2 regions of the Planococcus massiliensis genome follow, and region 1 is predicted to be linked to the other one. Evidence: riboswitches for the same ligand, from Rfam matches in the RefSeq annotation. Region 1 holds a riboswitch; the other holds the start of a gene.
The links. A riboswitch is a leader RNA that binds a small molecule or an ion and turns the genes downstream of it on or off. The one in region 1 is predicted to bind cyclic di-GMP.
Positions count from the first base shown of each region.

Region 1 (9,998 bases):
TGAAAATATGCGGCTTTAATTGGCGGATGCGGTCGATATTGGAGCTTTTGGCGCCGACATGATCGACCGCGATTTTGATGCCGTACGTTTTATAGTAGAGAAGCAGATGGTTTAAGACATCAAAATCCTCTTCAAAATCGTGCTCGGTGATTTCCAGCACGATCCGTTCCATCGCGAACCCTTTTTGTTCAAGCTGCCGCAAAGTATGCAGGAAATCTTCGCCGCCGTTCGTTAAGAGCTGCTTGGCGTTGCGGTTAATGAAGAGAAATCCGGAATTGCCCGCTTCGAGCATTTCAGCTGCTGCTTTTTGCAGAAGGTCCTGATCGACTTCAATTTTAAATTCATCCGGCACATCCGGGTCGTGGAAAAAATCGCCGAGGCTTATCCAAGTGCCGTCGTCTTCATAGCGCCCAAGCACTTCGTAGCCGATGACTTTATGTTTTTCTGCGCTCACGATCGGCTGGAAGGCCGGCTTCGCTTTATGCAGATTTTCAAGAAGCGTTAACGGATCCATTGCGGGACCTCCTTTGTATCGTCACGAATATTTAAATAGTTTAGCTGAATTGAAGGAATTGTTCAAATAGCGATGCAGTTTTATGGATGTGTGATTTCGGCATAATGAAAAGAGGAATACAAGATTATTGAGGCGTTTGACAAAATGTTGTCAAATTTCTATGGGAATTGATCTTCATTTGCCAAAACCATATTGATTCCGGATAAGTGGAGAATAATAATAGATAGGGCAAGACAAAATACATGAAACAACGATTCATTGGAAAGAAGAGGACGAAATGAAATTGACGAAACACGCAGCACGGCTCATTCTGTTTTTGATGGTGATGCTCGCAATCGCGGGTTGTTCTTCAGCGGCCCCAACTGCGGATTACACAACAGCGGAGTTTGAGGAAGCATTAAACGCTGGAGAAGAACTTGAAGGGAAAACCGTATCCTTTACAGTCGATGCAATCGAACCGGCAAGCGCCTTCGGCTACAACCTTCAAACAGGAGAGCATTTGAACTTTGTATCATCCAAAAACCCGGGAGTGGAAGTCGGGGATGAACTGATCGCAAAAGTGGACGAGGTCCAAAGCATGCTGGGCTCGTTTATCATTACGTACGAAATTGTTGAATAAACCAAAAAATCGGCCGCACCGGAAACTTCCGGTGCGGCCGATTCTTATTTTTCATTCCGCTTCTGCCGCAGCCTTCACCGTACCCGGATTGAAAAACTTGTCCACCAGATCGTAAATCATGATGAGCTCATACAGGATCTTGAACTCTGGCGGAAACAGGGTAGGGTGGAGCGTATCGCTTGTCGAAGCGCTTTTGCTGTCGTCCCAGAAGAAATCGGTAATGATTTTTAACTGCTGCTGATGCTTTTCGTGATTGTAGCTCGTGGAATTCTGCAAATCGTCCGCAAGTTCTGCCACGGCGTGCATAATGATGTTCCGCTCGGCCGGCGTCCACTTTAAATGGTCCGATGGGGTCCGAAGCAGCGCGTCCAAATGGAATTCGAGGTTATGTAAAAACAGCAATTGCCGTTCTGCCATCTGAAGTTCCGTTTGCCGGTTCCGGACTTTTGCGTACAAACTGAAATCGTCCCGCTGAAAATGAATGAGCTTTTCGGTCTTTTGGATTTCCGTCGTCAGCCGCTTCACGAGCTCTTTGTCTTCTGGAAGATTCGCATCGCCTTCAAAAAGGGTCGTATGGAAAGTGTGTTCGAGCATTCTTCCGGCATGTGCACTGATGCGCTGGATGCTTTTTAGAATGTCCCGCTGGTAGTTCGGCGGGAAAATGAGCATATTCACAGCCGTGGAAACCAGCAGCCCGATCGTCGTGGTACCGAGGCGAATAAAGAAGGCGATCAAGACATGGTCATGGATGACTTCAATCATCGCAACAGCTGTCAATGTAGCTACGAGCAAGCCGTCATGCAGCTTCAGTCTGGAACAGACCAAAATCGTTGCAACGGCAGCGAGCGCATACGTAATCGGGGAATTCCCGAACAAGGTGATGAACAGAACCGCAAAAGCAGAACCGATCGCCGAAGCAGGAAATCGGACAAGTCCTTTTTTAATGGAATCGCTGACGGTCGGCTCGATTGTCACAATCGCTGTAATGACCGCAAAGACAGGCGGCCAGCCGAACCATTCGCAAATGATGGCCGTTAAAAAAATGGCGATCCCGGTTTTTAAAATCCGGCTGCCATTGAAATGAAAGGGGCGCATAAGATTTTGACCACCTCTCCTTTTCTTAAGAAATTTTACCGAAGTATAGTATATCATTCCTTTCTGCTGCGGCTCTACAACAATCGTATTTTGGCATGCAAAAATATAGCCGCCTTCAACTTTAATCTGCAGAGTGCGTACAAAGTTGAAGGCGGCTGCTAAGGACTATTTGAAAGAAATTATTCTGATTTGATTCCTGCTCCGCAAAGCGGAAGGACGATTTTCTCTTCAGCTGCTGATCTGTAGGCTAAATAGCCGGCATAGTTTATGGCCGATGTCACTTCGACATAAAATCCTTTATCGGCCAAAAGCTGGCGGGCCGTTAAGATTTCTTTCTCACTGATTTCGATGAAGGTCCCGCCTGTGCCGCGCACCGCTTCGAGAATTTGCTTGGAGCGGGCAGGGGCTGCAATGGCGATTCCTTCTGCAAGCGTGCCTTTATTCGCCACAGCTTCCGCTTTCTGTTGTCCATTGCGGTAAGCCGTGGCAAGCGGCGCGCAGTTTTCGGCTTGGACGGCGATGATTTTCGGCATCCTCTCAATCAAGCGGTTAGCAAGCAATTCTTGAAAACCGTAGTAAGCGCCGAGCAGGAGCGTGCCGTTGCCGACCGGAACGATTAAAGCGTCCGGAGTTTCCGCGAGCTGCTCGTAAATTTCATAAGCATAGGTTTTCGTTCCTTCATAGAAGTACGGATTGTACACATGGCTTGCGTAGAAGACATTTTCAGCTGCGACGGCTTGCTGGGCAGCGGCTGCGACATCTTCACGCGAGCCATGGATTTCTTTGATTGTGGCGCCGTGTGCTTCGACTTGTGCGATTTTCTTCGGAGAAGTCGTATCGCTCAAGTAAATATCGCAGGGAATGCCGCAGCGGGCTGCGTAAGCCGCAATCGCTGTCCCGGCATTTCCGCTGCTGTCGGCAATGACTTTGGCTGCTCCGAGTTCTTTGGCTTTTGCCATCAAAACCGCGGCGCCCCGGTCTTTGAAGGATAAGGTCGGCATCATGTAGTCCACTTTTACGTATGTATTCGGCGCTTCAGCATCTAGCAGAATCAAAGGGCTCTGGCCTTCGCCCATTGTGACGGATTTCCAGGTATCCGATCCTTGTTCAAAAGGCATCGTTGCAACATAGCGCCAGAGCGAATTCGGATACTGGTTCCAAGAAGCGGGATCAACCTTCGGCGTTTCTTTGACGATATCCAAGACACCGCCGCATGTACATTTCCAAAGCGTCGCCGTTACCTCATGCATTTTTCCGCATTCATTGCAGACAAACTGTTCCATCACTATCATTCCTTTCAAAATTTTTTCAACAAGGCCATTCGGTCGTGAAGATGTTTTAGCTTTCGACTTCATCTTGCTTTTCGCTAAATTTCTTATATTTTCTATAAGTGTATCAAAAGAAAAGAAAGGTGATTAAAGAAGCCGTTTATTGTAATGATAAATATAAGGGACACCGCGAATTAATAGGACCATAGCCTTTAGATTTAGGGCATTTAGATGCAGTAGAATTAGAAAAAATCATCTGAAAAAGGCAAACTTATCCGAAAGGGAAGGACGCAAAGCCATGAGCCTAACCACTGGAATTCCAGTGAACGGTTGTCAGGCTGCCAGGCGCACATTCTGTGAGCCGCGGTTCACAGAATGGAGGAAAATAATCAATGTTCAAAAATATGGTGATCGTTGCGATGGCATTTTTTTCTTTAGCGGCTTTTTGCCTGCCGGGCCAAGCTCATGCAAATGAAATACCCGAGCCAGTCCATGCGACATGGCTATGGAATCCGTGGATGTTCGTAAGCGACGAAGCGGCAACATTAGCCTTCTTGGAAACTAAGCAAGTAAATAAAGTGTACGTTCAAATTGATCGGGACATTTCAAAAGAGCTCTATAGAAGTTTCATCAAAAAGGCGAAAGCTGCTGGAATTGATGTCTATGCACTGGACGGAGCTCCTGCATGGGCAGCGCCGAAAGGCTATACTAACCAAGATCGTTTCTTGGCTTGGGTGGCCGACTATCAAGCGGAGGCGCTGGAAGACAGCCGGTTCGCAGGGGTCCATCTGGACGTGGAACCGTATCTCTACAGCGGCTGGAATACGAACCAGGCAGCCACCGTTAAATCTTACCAGTCGCTGCTCCAAAGAGCCGCTAATAGCACAGCTGAATTAGGTCTCCCGTTGGAAGCCGACATGCCTTTCTGGTTTGACGAAATCACTTACAAAAACACTTACGGCAAAGGCTTGCTGGCAGATTGGGTCATTGCCAATACGGCCGGCGTAACCATCATGGCTTACCGTGATTCAGCGCCGATGATTATCGAAATCGTCAAAAGCGAAATGGCCACGGCGCAGCGCCTCGGCAAAAGCATCGTGGTAGGCGTTGAAACCGGAGAAACCGATGAAGGCAGCATCATCACTTTTGCGGAAGAAGGCGAAGCCTTTATGAATCAGGAGCTGGCGAAAGTAGCTGCTCATTTTGCCGGAAACCCCGCTTATAAAGGAAATGCGGTCCATCATGTTGGCAGCTGGATGACATTGCAACCATAAAGTGAGACAAGATATATGTAAAAAGAACAAGTCCCTTCGGCAGGGCTTGTTCTTTTTTATTTTTTATCAAAAAAGACTTTCAATTCTGTCAATTGAGAGTTATTATATATCTAATAGATATATATCTTTTAGATAGGGTGAATGAGTTGAAGAATTATAATCATACGACGTATGCGATTCTTGGATTATTAACGACGGATTGCAGGTCAGGCTATGCCATCAAGCAAATGATTGACCGAAGCCTGAACCATTTTTGGAAAATCAGCTATGGCCAAATTTATCCGACGTTGAAGCTGATTGTAGACGAAGGCCTGGCAACCGTTAGTGCATCGTCCGAAGATTCGAAGCAAGGCAAAAATGAATACGAGCTGACGCCTAAAGGAAAAGAAGTGCTGAAAACTTGGCTCGAAGAACCGATTGAGCAAATTCCGGTGGAGCGGAATGAAATTTTACTGAAGCTATTTTTCGGTAGCCACCAGTCGAAAGAAACAACCACTGATCAGTTGGAGGAATACAAGGCAAAGCTGGAAAACCGCTACGCGGCGTATACCGGAATTGAAGAGATGCTGCAAAATAATTATGGGGAAGGAGAGGACACGAAGTATTGGCTTTTCACCTTGGATTACGGAAAGCGAACGACAAAAGCGGCAATCGAATGGTGCACCGTGACGCTTGAAGCGATTTCGAAGGAGGAATAGAAATGGGCAAAGAAGTTTTCCCCGGACGTTTCACGACCGAAAACAATGAAAACATCGTCATCTTTCTAATTGGCATGCGGATCAACAAACGGCGCGCAGTGACTAAATGGCTCCCGGTTTTTAACGCCATGCCCGGGATGATCAAAGAGCTCTATACCCATAAGGAAGAGCTTGGGTTCATCTCAATGGAAAATTATTTCGGCCTAAGAAGCACCGTCATGATCCAATATTGGCGCTCGACTGAAGACCTCATGGCGTATGCTAAAAACGACAAACACTTGGCTGCATGGAAAAACTTCAACAAAAAAATCGGCAATAACGACGCGGTCGGCATCTATCACGAAACTTATGAAGTGCCGGCAGGAAATTACGAATCCCTTTATGGGAATATGCCGCTCTACGGATTAGGAAAAGCATTAAACCACATTCCGATCACGGCAGCACGCGGTTCAGCGCGAAAGCGGTTTGACAGCGGGAAATTGAAGCAGGCGGATGTTTAATAGAAAAGCCAATCTATAAAAAAGCTTGCCTTCAAAGAGACAAGCTTTTTCCAGGTTGTCGAGAAACTAGTTGGATGAGCGCATCGACTTCTTGAATTCGCACTGCAGCGCTATGCACTTGCCCAAGATATAGAGCAAAATACGGAGAGGATGTTTCTTGAATAAAACCTTTTACATTTCTATCTTTTTCAGAACACTGAAAAAAGCCTCCGCACACACAAATGCGGAAGCTTTTGTTTATCGATCAACTAGCTGCTGGAAACTCGTTCTCCATCTTCTCCGTCACTTCCTCTAAAATGGTCTCATTGTAAATCAGTTCTTCGTCCAAAAGAATTTCATAGCCTTCCTGCGGTGAAGGGGAATTGATCAATCCGTAAGCTTCTAAGTATGCCTCCAGCTCGTAAGCGTATGAGTCGTCAATGGCTTCTTCATCTGCTTGCTCGATCAATTCCAACGATTTTTCAGGATCGGTGAGTACGTAAAATTCGGCAAGTGTCATCAAATCGTCCGTCCGGTATTGCGGGCCGCTTGTTTCCAACCGTTTTTCCATAAAGGCAATCGCTTCATCCAGTTGGTCCTGCATGAGGTAAAGGTCTGTCTGCATCCAAGCGAGCCGAGCCAGCTCTTCGTCAGAAGCTTCTGCAGACAGCTCATCAATCAGTCTTTGTGCTTCTTTATGGTTTTTATTTTCCAGCGCTTTGTAGGCTGCGTCGTATGCTTCAGACTCCGCTTTGCTTTCTGCGATCAGGTCATCCAGAAACGTTTTTTGGAAGTCAGCGAGCTTCATCTCCGTTGTTTCTTCCAGCATTTTATAAAATTCGCTTGGCATTTTCGCTGCGAGGAACGATTGCAATTGGTCTTCGCCATACGCATGGGCAAGCGATTCGACCGCGAGTAAACTTTGGACGTAAGGGTCGAAGTCGCGGGTGTACGTATCGTGGAACGTAAAGTTGTGGTCCATGAGATGAAAATCAATGGCTTCCACTTCCTCTATTTCATACCAGTCGCTGCTTTCGCCTGCCAAGTATTCAGCGGTTCCTTCTTCAAACCAAGCCGGCAGACGTGTTTCCGACAAGCCTTGTTCCGTGGAGTACAGATGGCTTTGATGATGGGTGTATTCGTGAAGCAGCGTCACGTCCCATGAATACTCGTCCGGAACGAGATGAATTTCCTGCGTGTAGTAATCATAATAGCCCAGTGCGTCTTCAATGCCGGAGGCTTCAGACAAGGTGTCGAAATCATCATGGAAGACAATCGTCAGCTCGCCTTTGCTTTCATTGCCGAAAAACGCATCAATCCGTTCTTTTTCCTGGCTGAGGAGTGCATCGACTTTATCGATTTCATCTTTTGTGGCAGTCGTATACGAATATGAAATGCCGTTTTTCTCGATTGTGCCGACGACGTTTTGGGAGGAAGCGCTGTTAAAAAACGATAAAGCCAGGGTTTGTGTTTTTTCTGCCGCTGTAAAATCTTTCGTCAAATCTTTCGCTTCGATCAAGGTATTGGCGAGTGCAAACAGGCCAACCGCTGAACTGAAGTAGACCGTCAAAATCAGCAGGCTGGCAACTTCCATCCGGTTAGCCAAACGCAGCTTGGCGAGCTGGCCGGTGTGGAGGCCATAGAGGCTCAGGGCTACTACCGCTAAACAAAAAATGAGCAGCACCAAAGCAAGGAATAGTCCGAGGATCAACCCTTGGCTAAAGATGAGCCAATAACTGCCGATGCTGATGCCGGTGAATAAAATCAGTAAAAAGAATGCTTTTGCCAGAAACTTCATGTTGTTCTCTACTTTCTATAGGAAATTCAAACTGAATAGATGCCGGATGATAGGAACAGAATGCTCACGGAACAGCGATCTAACTTTAACCATAACAAGGATGAATATGAATATTCTTCTATTAAGTTTTCTATAGATTAACATTTATATGTGATGGAATATATCACTTTTTTATAAGCATTTAGACCTTATTTACCGCGAAAGACCGCTATAAAAACGAAGAATTGCTTTCGATTTGTTTACAAACGTTTTAGGGATTGCTATAGTGGGCACTAATAGATTTTTACAGAAAATTGGAAAAACTGATTTTGAATGGGACTGCAAATGAAAGGAGTTTTTCTTATGGAAAATGCTATCGGCATTGCTTTTATCCTGCTGCCTATTGTCATCGGCGGGGCCATCGCGCTCTTTGTGATTCAAAGCCTCAAAGCAAAGCAAAAGAAGGGGACACTCGGCAACAAAAAAACAGCAGAAGCTCAAACCTGGCTTAACAGCTTGATTCCGCTCGGCCTGGTTTTTGGAAGCACTGGCGGTGTACTTTTCAGCCTCTTTTCCCCCGTTTTCATGGGGACAGCCATTTCGCTAGGTGCGGCACTTGGTTTATTGTGCGGCTATTTTGCTTACGATCATTACAGCAAAACGAAAGAAACGCCTTCTTGAATAAAACAGGAAAAAGCCCGTCCGATTTTGCCGGACGGGCTTGATTTAATGTTACCGATATTCTGCGTATAGCGCTGCCCATGTATAGGTGCCGACTACGCCATCGACTTTCAAACCTTTAGCGGCTTGATACTTTAAAACATTTTGTTTGGTCTTTGGACCGAAGATACCATCGACCGTGGTGGGCAGTCCATATTCATTCAGAGTCCATTGAAGCAGTTGGACTTCAATGCGTTTGCTTCCTTCACGCAGGATAAACTGATGCTCCGGCGCAATGTCCATTAAGTTCCGGAGTTTCGCCGGCAGTTCACCGTCCGGCTCTGCAGGTTTCTCGTGTTCCGCATAAAGTGCGGCCCATGTATACATGCCGACGATGCCATCGGCTTTCAAGCCTTTTTCCGCTTGGTATTTCCGGACATTCGCCAAAGTTTTGTTGCCGAAAACGCCATCAACCTCTGTTTTTAATCCGTAATGATTCAAAGTCCATTGGAGGAGTTTCACTTCAATCCGTGTGCTTCCTTTGCGCAGGGTGAACTGATGCTCCGGGGCAATTTTCATGAGATTTGCCAAGTTGGCTGGCAGCTTGTTTTCCTGGACAGCAGTGGTGTGGCTAGTTGCTTCCGCTGGTTGAATAGCTATGGGAGATGCGGCCAATAATCCGAATGCCAGTAGCGCGGGAATCCATTTTTTCTTCACGGTTGATTCCTCCTGGATTTTATTTTGCCATCTGTATACCCGGATCATTCAGAATCGAAACGATGAGTGATGGCTTTAATTTACTTATTTTTTATTTCCTTCATAATGAAAACAAACGTTTCTGGAGGGAGAGCCATGTACGAAAAAAAGCAATACGTTTTTGACGGTGAAAAGCCTGTCGCGGCAGTGGTCCGCAATTACAGCCGGACTGATTTTCCCGAATTGATCGCGATCCAGCAGGAAAGTTTTCCGCCGCCGTTTCCGTCGGAGCTCTGGTGGAATGAGGGGCAATTGGCGAATCACGTGGCATTGTATCCGGAAGGGGCCATCTGCGTGGAAATCGATGGGGAACTTGCCGGATCGATTACGGCGCTGCTGACGGATTTTGATCCGGCGCACCCTGAACATACGTGGGAAGAAGCGACGGACAACGGCTCTATCCGCAACCATAAGCCGGACGGCAAGACGCTTTATGTCGTCGACATTTGCATTCGCCCGAAATTCCGTTCGCTGAAGCTTGGCCATCTGTTGATGCAAGCTCTATATGAACGCACTGTGCAGGACGGGTTGGAGCGCGTGCTTGGCGGCGGCAGGATGCCGGGCTACCATCGCTACGCCGATAAACTTACAGCCGAACAATACGTGGAAAGCGTGATCGAAGGGAAATTGAAAGACCCGGTCATTTCGTTTTTGCTTCGCTGCGGACGAACGCCGGTGAGCGTGGTGCCAAATTATTTGGAGGACGAAGAATCGAAAGGGTATGCTTTGCTGATGGAATGGAAGAACCCTTTTGGGGGATAAAAGAAAAAACCCGTCATGTGCAGAATTTCTTTGCACATGACGGGTTTTGTTTATGAATTTGGAAGTTTGACGGTCACAGTCGTGCCTTTGCCGAGT
Region 1 covers NZ_CCXS01000001.1:2,703,619-2,713,616, reverse strand. Annotated here, with positions in the region: gene BN1080_RS13545 (EAL domain-containing protein) at 1-514, opposite strand, end outside; gene BN1080_RS13540 (hypothetical protein) at 792-1,133, shown strand; gene BN1080_RS13535 (aromatic acid exporter family protein) at 1,185-2,228, opposite strand; gene BN1080_RS13530 (threonine synthase) at 2,408-3,511, opposite strand; cyclic di-GMP riboswitch class I at 3,751-3,842, shown strand; gene BN1080_RS13525 (amidase) at 3,889-4,770, shown strand; gene BN1080_RS13520 (PadR family transcriptional regulator) at 4,917-5,468, shown strand; gene BN1080_RS13515 (DUF4188 domain-containing protein) at 5,471-5,968, shown strand; gene BN1080_RS13510 (tetratricopeptide repeat protein) at 6,213-7,745, opposite strand; gene BN1080_RS13505 (hypothetical protein) at 8,088-8,405, shown strand; gene BN1080_RS13500 (peptidoglycan-binding domain-containing protein) at 8,457-9,101, opposite strand; gene BN1080_RS13495 (GNAT family N-acetyltransferase) at 9,237-9,902, shown strand; gene BN1080_RS13490 (sensor histidine kinase) at 9,953-9,998, opposite strand, start outside.

Region 2 (9,998 bases), 540 kb from region 1:
TCCTGCACTTCGCGGATAATGCGCTGAATGGTGCGTGTATCGAGAAGCACAATGTCTTCAAAGACAAACATGCGTTTCTTGATTTCTTCGACCAATTCCGGAGATTCCATTTCGAGTTCGGTCAGAATCGCTTTTTCCGTCCCACGGTCCACTTTGCTCAATACTTTGACGATGGCTTCTACGCCGCCAGTCGACGTATAGTCTTGTGAACCCGTAGCTGAAAGCTTGCGTTCTAAAATCTGCTCCACTTGGTGGATCACTTCCGGAGAAGTGCTTTCCATCATCGCAATTCGTTTTGCCACTTCTGCTTGCTTAGCAGGCGGCAATTGCGAAAGAATTTGCGAAGCTTGTTTCGGATCCAAGTAAGATAGGACCAATGCGATTGTCTGTGCATGTTCATGCTGCAAAACCGTCAAGATCTGATTCGGATCTGCTTTTCTGGCGAAGCTGAACGGCTTCACTTCCAAACGGCTCGTCAAACGGCCGATGGTCTCCAACGCTTTATCTTTCCCCAGCGCTTTTTCCAGAATATCCCTCGCGTAATCCAATCCGCCTTCATTCATGAAATCCTGTCCTAGAATCATGCCGTAAAATTCATTGAGCACTTGTTCCGTCTGGCTGTTTTTCAACTGCCGCACATTTGAAATTTCCAACGTCAATTGGTCGATTTCCGCCTCCGTCAACTGTTTGAATATCTCAACAGATACTTCCGGCCCTAATCCCACCAGTAAAACGGCTACTTTCTGGACGCCGCTTAATCCTTTTGTCCGTTTAGACATGCGCCATTCTCCTATTCATCTGCCATCCATGAGCGCAGCAATTTCGCGAAATCTTCCGGGCGTTCTTTAGCCAGTTTCTCAATTGTCTTACGCTTCGGATTTGATTTTGAGCCCAGTTCCGACAAATCGATCTCTTCGATTTCGTTGATGCCGCCACCGTCGTCTAGACTCATCGGCTGTTCGAACATATCGAAATCAAGATCCACATCCTCATAGTCATCCACTTTTCTTCTGCGTTTCACTAACACGACGATCAAGACGATGATCAATAATCCCATCGCTCCGGCAATCCCTAACAGAACGCCATCCGGGATTTTGCTCCACCAGGAAGTGACCACCGGTGTTTCCACGATCGGTTCCGGCTTTCCTTGGAATTCTGTAGCAAATACGGAAATGCGGTCATCCAGATCCTCTTCGCTGACTTCCGTGCCGTTCATGCTAAGTGCTGTCGCTACTGTGTTTTTCAATAAATTGCTGATGTCATCGATATTTTCCTGGGTTAAACTTGCTACGTTCTGTGGATTGGGAGGTTCAACTCCCACATTCACGGTCAAATCATCAATCACATAAGGGCTTGCTTCGATCTGCCGGTTGATGCGATTGACTTCCCGGTTGATGCGCTCCTCTGTTTTTTCAGATTCGCTCGTATTGCCTTCCCCCGCTGCCGGGTAGTTGGCAATTTCCGTGTCCCCGGTTCCCGTAATGGCTTCGACCGCCGCACCTTCGCTTGAATACGATTCAACAATTCGTTCGACGCTTAAATCGATGCCTTCACCGGTTTCGGTATTGACCGGCTCCACCAGATTTTCTTCGCGCTTTTCTTTTGTAAAATCGACACTCGCCATAACTGATACGACCACTTTGTCCTGCCCTAGCGTCATTCCAAGCATTTGCTGCAATTCACGCTGAATGTCTTTTTCAATATCTTTTTTAATTTCTCTTTGCTGTTGATAGACCGATAAAGTGGTATTGATCTCGCCTTCTTCGACGGCCTCAAAAACTTGTCCATTTTGGTTCATGATGACTACTTCTTCTGCCGGCAAGCTCGGTACACTTTTGCTGATCAAATGATACAGCCCGTTGACTTGTCTCTGGTCTAATTGGAAGCCCGGATCTCCTTGAATGACAACCGAAGCGGTAGCCACCTGCTCATCTTCCGTAATCCAGATATTTTCTTTTGGCAGTGTAATCATGACATTGGCTTCCGTTACACCATCAATTTGCTTAATCAAATTCGCCAGCTCATTTTGCATGGCATCGCGTTCGACCACGTCAAAATGGCGGTCCGTCATTCCCAACCCCATATTTTCACTGAAAATACTGTAGTTGACGTTTCCGCTCTCTGGAATGCCGTCCGCCGCTAAACTTACTTTTAAGTTAGCGACTTGTTCTGCCGGAACGCTGATCGTTTTGCTGTCCGCCGAAACTTCGACGGGAATTCCCTGGCCTTCAATGGCGGCTTTAATTTCGCCTGCTTCTGAAGCCGACAGGTCCGAATACAGCACCGCGTAGTCGGTCTTGGAATTCATGAACACAAAAACGGAAATCAGCACAATTGTTGCAAAAAACGATCCCGCCACCGTCCACTTGATCGTCGGAGATAAATTGCCCCAGGATTCCTGAGCCTTGTTTTTATAACCGGTTAGTTTTTCTTTCATGAATCATACATCCCTCTTCTTTGCGCTAAGAATCATAATTGCATTCTCATCACTTCTTGGTAGGCTTCCACTACTTTGTTGCGAACCTGTACCGTCAGTTGCAAAGAAAGACTGGCTTTCTGGGCAGCGACCATGACTTGCGAAACATCCTCCACTTCGCCGGTTACGAGCTGCTGCGTCAATTTGTCGGATGTGTTTTGAAGCTTATTCACTTCTTCTAGTTGCTTTTTAAAAATTTCGCTAAAGCCTTCTGTTTTGTTTTCAGTTTGGGGTTTTGCGATTGATTGGTTTTGAATAATTGGGGTTTGGATCTGACTTATTTTTTCCATCATAGCCTCCATAACGATGTGATAAATTTATTTTCCGATTTCCAATGCCTTCATGAACATGCTTTTCGAAGCGTTCATGGCCGTGACGTTCGCTTCATACGAACGAGTAGCAGACATAAGGTCGACCATTTCTTTGATCGGGTCTACATTCGGTGATTGGACATAACCATTTTCATCCGCATCAGCATTGGTTGGATCGTAAGTTTGGACGAAAGGGGTTTGGTCTTCTTCAATTTTGGAAACGGCGACGCCGGAGACTTGAGAGTTCCCTTTGCTCATTGCCGATTGAAGTTGTTGTTGAAAAGGCGAGATGCCGCTTTGGGACAATTGAACTGATTTGCGGCGGTAAGGAACCCATTCCCCGTTCACCAATTCTGCTCTCGTCGTATTTGCGTTTGCAATATTCGAAGACACGACATCCATCCGCAAACGGTTTGCCGTTAAACCTGAAGCACTAATGTTCAATCCGTTAAACAAGCTCATTTTACTTACCTACCTCCGTTAATAACAGTGCTTAAAGTGCTAAATTTCCCACCAATTCGCTCTGTCAGTGCATTATAATGTAGTTGATTTTTCGCTAATTCCGCCATTTCATAGTCCATATCTACGTTATTGCCGTTCGGGCTATAAGAAGTGGAATTATTTTCCTTTATCCCGGGAGTAGCATTCAAAGCCCCTCCACTAAATTCGATATGTTTTGCATCGGTTTTGTAGCTAGTCATTTTTTGGTTGGCTGCTGCATTATTCAAGATCGATTGAAAATCCACTTGCTTGCTTTTGTAGTTCGGGGTATCGACATTCGCGATATTTGCTGCATGGACTTTTTGCTTTAATGCCGATGCAGACAAGGCTTGTTCCAGTGTTTGAAACGATTGAGGAAAGATATTCATCGTTCGACTCCTTTTTCCATCATAATTTTTCATATAAAAATCCACCCTTAATAAAAGGTGGATTTATAAAAAACCTACCATCTTTCGGCAACCCGGCTACCTTGTATCTAAAATATTTAGGCCCGTGGCTTTGCGTCCTTTTCTTTCGAGAAAGTTTGCCATTGTCGACATGATACGACTATTTTACTTATGAGACTCGATAATTAGTACCATTTTCAAAAAATTGTACTAAATTATAGTATCACGTTTTTTTATTTTTGTATATTTTTCACTTAAAAATTTTTTTGTACTATTTTTTCCATATTCGTGTATATTTTTGCCCCAGTCATATGGTATGCTAACGCGGTAATATTCTATCATTTATTTGCGAAAGGAAGAATCGCTTATGTTCCGTGGTTTGTATACAGCCACCTCAGGGATGCTTGCCCATAATCGGCAGCAGCAAATCCTGACAAATAATTTAGCGAACGCCAATACTCCGGGCTTTAAACAGGATCAAACCGTTTTGCGTGCATTTCCGGAACAGTTGATCCAAGCGATGGAAGCCGGAAAAGTTTCAGCGAATGGCGTAAAAAGCCCATCCGTCCTGACTCCGATCGGCCAGATGAATACAGGCGTATATGCTCAAGAAGGAATTCCTTCTTTTGTCCAAGGCGCTTTAAAAGATACAGGCAACAACACGGACTTTTCGCTCATGGATGAAGGACTTCCGGTAAACCCGGAAACTCAGCAAAAAGGTTCGCTCGTTTTTGCGGTTCAAGGAGATAACGGCCAAGTCCGCTATACGAAAAATGGCCAGTTTTCCGTTGGTACGGATGGATTCTTGAAAACGGCTAATGGCAATAACGTCCTCGGCCAAAACCTTCAGCCGATTCCAGTCGGCTCGACAGATTTCACCGTAGCCGACAATGGCCAAATTACTTTGGCAAATGGAGATGTGACCAATAGCCTATGGATTGGGTACACCGAAAATCCACAGCAATTTGTTAAAGAAGGCCATGATTTATTCCGCTGGGAAGGGGCTCCGAATGCTGCTCCGCAGAATGTGGAAACCGTCGCTTTGCTGAATAATTCCGGATCGTTCGTCAAGCAAGGGTTCATCGAGCAGTCGAATGTCGACCTTACGCAGACGATGACCGAGATGATGGCCACCTACCGCGGCTTTGAAACAAATCAAAAAGTGCTGCAGGCGTATGACCGCAGCATGGAAAAAGCAGTCAATGAAATTGGCCGCGTTTAATCTGGAGGTCCTTAACCGATGAACATTCAAATGAATTCCGCTGCTACTTCCATGCGCGAACTTCAGAAAAAAGTCGACGTGATCGCGAATAATATTTCCAACGTCAACACGAACGGCTACAAACGCCAAGAAGCGAATTTCTCGGATACGCTTGTCCAGTCGATTAATCGGCAAGCAGGCGCTGACAATGAAATCGGCCGGGTAACGCCGAACGGCTTGCGGGTTGGCTCTGGCGTCCGGGTGACGCAAACGAGCCTGCGCAATGAACAAGGGTCGATCCAGCAAACGGACCGTCCGCTCGATTTCAGCATCCAAGGCGATTCCGCCTTTTTCCGAGTGGCTTCTGAAGGCAAAACGTTCTACACGAAAGACGGCTCTTTCCAAGTTCAGCCAGTGTTGAACTCCAACCAAGTGAACCTGGTGACGTCAAACGGCGACGCCGTACTCGACAGCAACAACAACCCGATCTCCTTCGATAACGATTTTGCATCGATCAAAGCGGATCAAAACGGCACGTTGCAAGTGACGTATAAAGACGCCGGCAAGCAGCCGACCCAAATCCAATTGAGCATCGCGGACATCAACCGCCCGAATCTGCTCGAAAAAGCCGGCGGCAACCGCTACCAGCTGCCAGGCACAGAAGCTGAGCAGCTAGCGAATGGCACGTTGCAAATTGTTGACCTTCGCCAACAGAACAATAAAAACTTCCGCATCAACCAAGGCTCGCTTGAAACGTCGAACGTTGATTTGACGGAAGAAATGACCGAATTGATTGCCACACAGCGTTTGATCCAGTCGCAAGGCAAAGCGATTTCGTTTGCCGATGACATGATGGGGCTTGTGAATACGATTCGGGGATAAATTTTGAAGCAACTGTGAAAGCAGCTGCTTCTTTTTTTATTGGAGGTCTGGGTGATTTCATTGGTGTTTGGGGTGATTTCGAACGGGATTGGGGTGATTTCAGGTCGGCCAAGGGTGATTTCGGAGCACCAACAGGTGATTTCGCTGAAAACCCAACTCTGAATGCAATAAAAAACTTAACGAAAAAATTACAAAACAAAAAAACTGGATCCCAGAACGGGATCCAGCTTTACTTATATTATCTCAAGAAATCCATCAATGTCGGCTGAATGATTTTAGCGGAAGAGGCAAGGCTTGCCTGGTAGACGCTTTCCTCGCTCTTCAAGCGGATCATCGCTTCTGCGTAATCGACGTCTTCGATGCTCGAGAGCATTTTCTGAAGCTGCAAGTTGTTGTCGAGCATGCGATTTTCAAATGCTTCCACTCGGTTTGCGCGCGCGCCGATTTCGGATTGGACGCTCAATAATTGATTGAACCCTGCATCGAACTCATCCAGCTTTACTTCTTGGCCGTTGCTGATGCTGTCTGCCCAATCCTTCACCGATTGGATCAGCTGATCACCAGGACCGAACAGCGCTTCTTTTGACACACTGCCTTTGATCGTGATGCCGTTGCTGATGGTGAATTCTTTCTCCCCATCTGCAACTGCCGCGAATAAATCCTGGCCGTTCACTTTCGCTTTGGAGAACTCTTCAAGCTGGTTCGCCAGCTCTTTGATTTCCGCCGCAATCGTGGCCCGGTCTTCCGGTGCCAATGTGCCGTTGTTGCCATTGACGGCAAGCTCCCGCACACGCTGCATCACGTCGGTCATTTTGCCGATCGTTTGGTCGGTTTCATCCAGCCACAAGTTGGTTTCATTTATATTTTTTTCATATTGGCCGTTTGCCGCAAGCGAGCTTTTCAGGCTCATTGCCTGGCTGACGCCATTCGGATTGTCCGATGGACGCTCAAGCATTTTGCCGGATGCCACTTGGCTATTGGTTTTTTCGAAGCGGCTCAAATTCTGGTTCATGTTGCGGACCGAATTTTGATGCAGCATTTGTTGCGTGACTCTCATCACAATCTACCTCCGTTGCTTAAAACGTTAATTCGCCATGCGGTTAATGATGGTGTCGAGCATTTCATCCGTCGTTGTGATAAAGCGGGCAGCTGCACTGTATGCGTGCTGGAACATGATCAAGTTCGCCATTTCCTCGTCGATGGAAACGCCAACGATCGATTGTCGGCGGTTGTCGGTTGCGAGTAATGCCGACTCGTGGTTCGCGACCGTATTCATCGCCGTCTGGCTTTGTGCGCCGAGCTTGCTGACGAGGGCACGGAAATCTTTTTGAGCTTCTCCCAAATTAGCTGTTGGGGCAATGGACAAATCTGCATTCTTATTCAACGCAAGTCCGGAAATAAAATCAGCGGCTGCAGAGGATGCAAATAAATCCCCATTGCCTTCTGCAAATTTCTTCACGGTGCTATTCAGATCTGTCTGGTATTCTTTCACCGTCTCCAGTGATTTCTGAATCCCTGCCAATTTGCCGCCAGGAACTTTTAGCTCTTTATCAGTGACTTCATCTTTTAAGATTGTTAATGCTCCCGTTTCTGCATCTACTTGGAAAATATCTTTTGGAAGCTCAACTTCCGCGGTCCCGTCTTTCAGATCCTTCACCGTCACCGGCACAATCTCCGAAAGCTTGCCGATCAAGAAATCCCGCTTGTCCTGCAAGTCATTCGACAAGCTGCCATTCTTTTTGATGCTGTCGTTCAATTCGCCAATCTGCTTCATCAAGCTGCCCGCTTCTTCTAGCGCCGCAGTTTGCTGGGATTCAAGATCCGCCGTAATGTTCCCCATCGATTTATTCATCGCCTGCGCCGTTTCGACAAACGCTTCCCCACGTTCTTTCAAGACGGCTTGAGCCGATGCGTCGCTCGGGTTGTTCTGTACATTCTGCCAAGCGGCATTCAACTCATCCATCGCGGCGTTCAAGCCGGTCGTACTCGGTTCGTTGATCGCCACTTCCAGGCGGCCAAGCGTTTCCTGCCGTACTTTCCATTCGCCGAGTGTCGACGATTGGTCGCGGTGCTGCGCATCCAGAAAGCGGTCTCTTACACGGATGATCGAGTCAACTTGAGCACCGGTTCCAAGCTGGCTGGTTTGGCCATTTGTCCAGATATCCAATGACGGCGTCGAGCTGGAGTTCACTTTTTGGCGTGAATAGCCTTCTGTGTTGGCGTTGGCGATATTGTGGCCCGTTGTGGTGATATTCGTTTGGGCGACATTTAAGCCGCGCTTCCCTAGCTCTAGTCCATGAAATGTTGAAACCATGTAATTCCCTGCTTTCTGGCACGTTTACGCTTTTGTATCAAAAAAGCCGCGGTTGCCGGTTTGTGATGTTGGTTGGCCCATTGGCGATTGGTAGTTGAAGTTTTGCTGTTTTGTTTTCGTGACTTGATCGATCATGTGCTGCACAAAGCTCATCGAATCAATCAATAACCGTTCGTTGATTTTATTCTTCGCTTGCAGTTCAATCAGCAACTCCTGCAACGTGCTGATCTGCGTCTGCAATCTCTTTTTCATGATTTCGTCGGGAAGCTGTGCCACGAACTCACTGAACGTCAGGTCCGGATGTTCCTTCCGCAAATCTGCCGCCAGCTGTTCGCGCTCGTTTTCCGCCTGGTTCAGCTGTTTCACGAGCTTCGCTTCCTCTTTTACCAATCCATTCAGCTCATCGACTTTGCGCTCGATCAAAACAACCCGTTTCTGTTCCGCAAAGTCCAGGAGCTGCTTCTGGATGCCGATCAATTCTTCCAGCGTCGCGGATAATGTGGTAAGCATTCGACACCCTCCTCTTTAAAGCAGCGTTCTATTTGTCATACCAGAAATCAAAGACGCTTTCGGCCACTTTTGAACTATTGACCTCGTATTCGCCTGATTGGATCTGGAGTTTCAACGCATTGATTTTTTCTTGTCTGTCCATGTCTACTCCTGCATTCTTCTCAAACATTTCTTTCGCCCGGTTTGAGATCTGCACTTCGTCTTCCTTCTGGATCGGCTTTGACCGTTCCACCGGCGAGACCTGCATCTGTTTTTGATAAGATTGAATAAAGGAAGAACCATTTGTTTTATCAATATTCATTCCTTCACCGCCCTGTTCGTTTATTTGTCCTGCTTGACCTGCCAGTACTTCCCTGCCCGCTGCTGCGGCTGTCTGCCGATCTCGTCTGCGAGTTTATCCCGCTTCAGCGTCCGGCTGATTTCCGACGAAAACTGCTCGTAACAGGAGTTGCACAGCACTTGCCTTTTAATCACTGTACCACAATGCGCACACGGGTAACCCAAGTTCGGGAAATCCTCCCCGTAAATGCGCCCGTCGCGAATAAAATCGGCAATGCGCTTTTCAGAGACATCCGTTGCTTCGCTGAGCTCTTCAAGTGTCGCCTCGCGGTTCGCTTCGTCTTTTATGAAGGCATCGACTTTCTTGAAATCCGCCTCGATTTCCTTGTAGCAATCCAAGCAAAAATCGGTGTAGGATTTCAAATAAAGCCGGCCGCATAGTACACAATTTTCCAATTGGTTTGAGTGCACATCCATCACCTGGTGCTTTCTATTATTTATATCGGCATCACTGCCAAAATGTTTAGTCCAAATTTAATTTTATTGCAATTTAAATTCAGTCACAAGCACGCGCTCCACTTTGCCTTCGGTGATGGTTTCGCTCAACTTCGTTTTCAATTGCTCTTCCAGCATCGCGATGCCTTCTTTGCCGACCAATTCTTCTTTCGTGAATCCGGCTACAGTTGAAATGATCGCGGCCCGCACTTCAGCGGTGCGCTTTTCCGTCGCTTCTTTCACTTTCTTGCTGTTCAGCTGGATATTGAACTGGACTACCGCATAGTTCTCGCCAGTTGCAAGATTCGTCGTGATGATGTCCGTGTCGATGCTCATTTCCGCCAGTTCTTCAGCCGATAGCTTTTTCTCGCTCTCCGCTTCAGCAGCCGGGCTCTTCAAATAATACATCGCACCTCCGCCAAGGACCACGACCGCGATCAATAAAATAACCAACACTTTCATTTTCCCCATGGTGCACCTCTATCTCGTTAAATTTCTTCGCCATACGGGGAAATCAACACTTCCACGCGGCGGTTTTCTGCACGGCCTTCCGCTGTATCGTTTGATGTGATCGGACGGTACTCACCGTAGCCGGTCGCACTGAACGTACGCGGATCGAGCTTGTCGTTTTCAAGAAGGATCT
Region 2 covers NZ_CCXS01000001.1:3,244,107-3,254,104, forward strand. Annotated here, with positions in the region: gene fliG (flagellar motor switch protein FliG) at 1-779, opposite strand, end outside; gene fliF (flagellar basal-body MS-ring/collar protein FliF) at 791-2,437, opposite strand; gene fliE (flagellar hook-basal body complex protein FliE) at 2,470-2,766, opposite strand; gene flgC (flagellar basal body rod protein FlgC) at 2,794-3,249, opposite strand; gene flgB (flagellar basal body rod protein FlgB) at 3,255-3,656, opposite strand; cyclic di-GMP riboswitch class I at 3,740-3,826, opposite strand; gene BN1080_RS16240 (flagellar hook-basal body protein) at 4,042-4,896, shown strand; gene BN1080_RS16245 (flagellar hook-basal body protein) at 4,915-5,757, shown strand; gene BN1080_RS16250 (hypothetical protein) at 5,772-6,026, shown strand; gene flgL (flagellar hook-associated protein FlgL) at 5,996-6,814, opposite strand; gene flgK (flagellar hook-associated protein FlgK) at 6,842-8,071, opposite strand; gene BN1080_RS16265 (flagellar protein FlgN) at 8,096-8,581, opposite strand; gene flgM (flagellar biosynthesis anti-sigma factor FlgM) at 8,610-8,882, opposite strand; gene BN1080_RS16275 (TIGR03826 family flagellar region protein) at 8,903-9,337, opposite strand; gene BN1080_RS16280 (flagellar basal body-associated FliL family protein) at 9,401-9,826, opposite strand; gene motB (flagellar motor protein MotB) at 9,844-9,998, opposite strand, start outside.
Region 2: it holds a riboswitch for cyclic di-GMP, as region 1 does, so the genes downstream of both, flgB (flagellar basal body rod protein FlgB) here and BN1080_RS13525 (amidase) in region 1, are expected to answer to the same signal.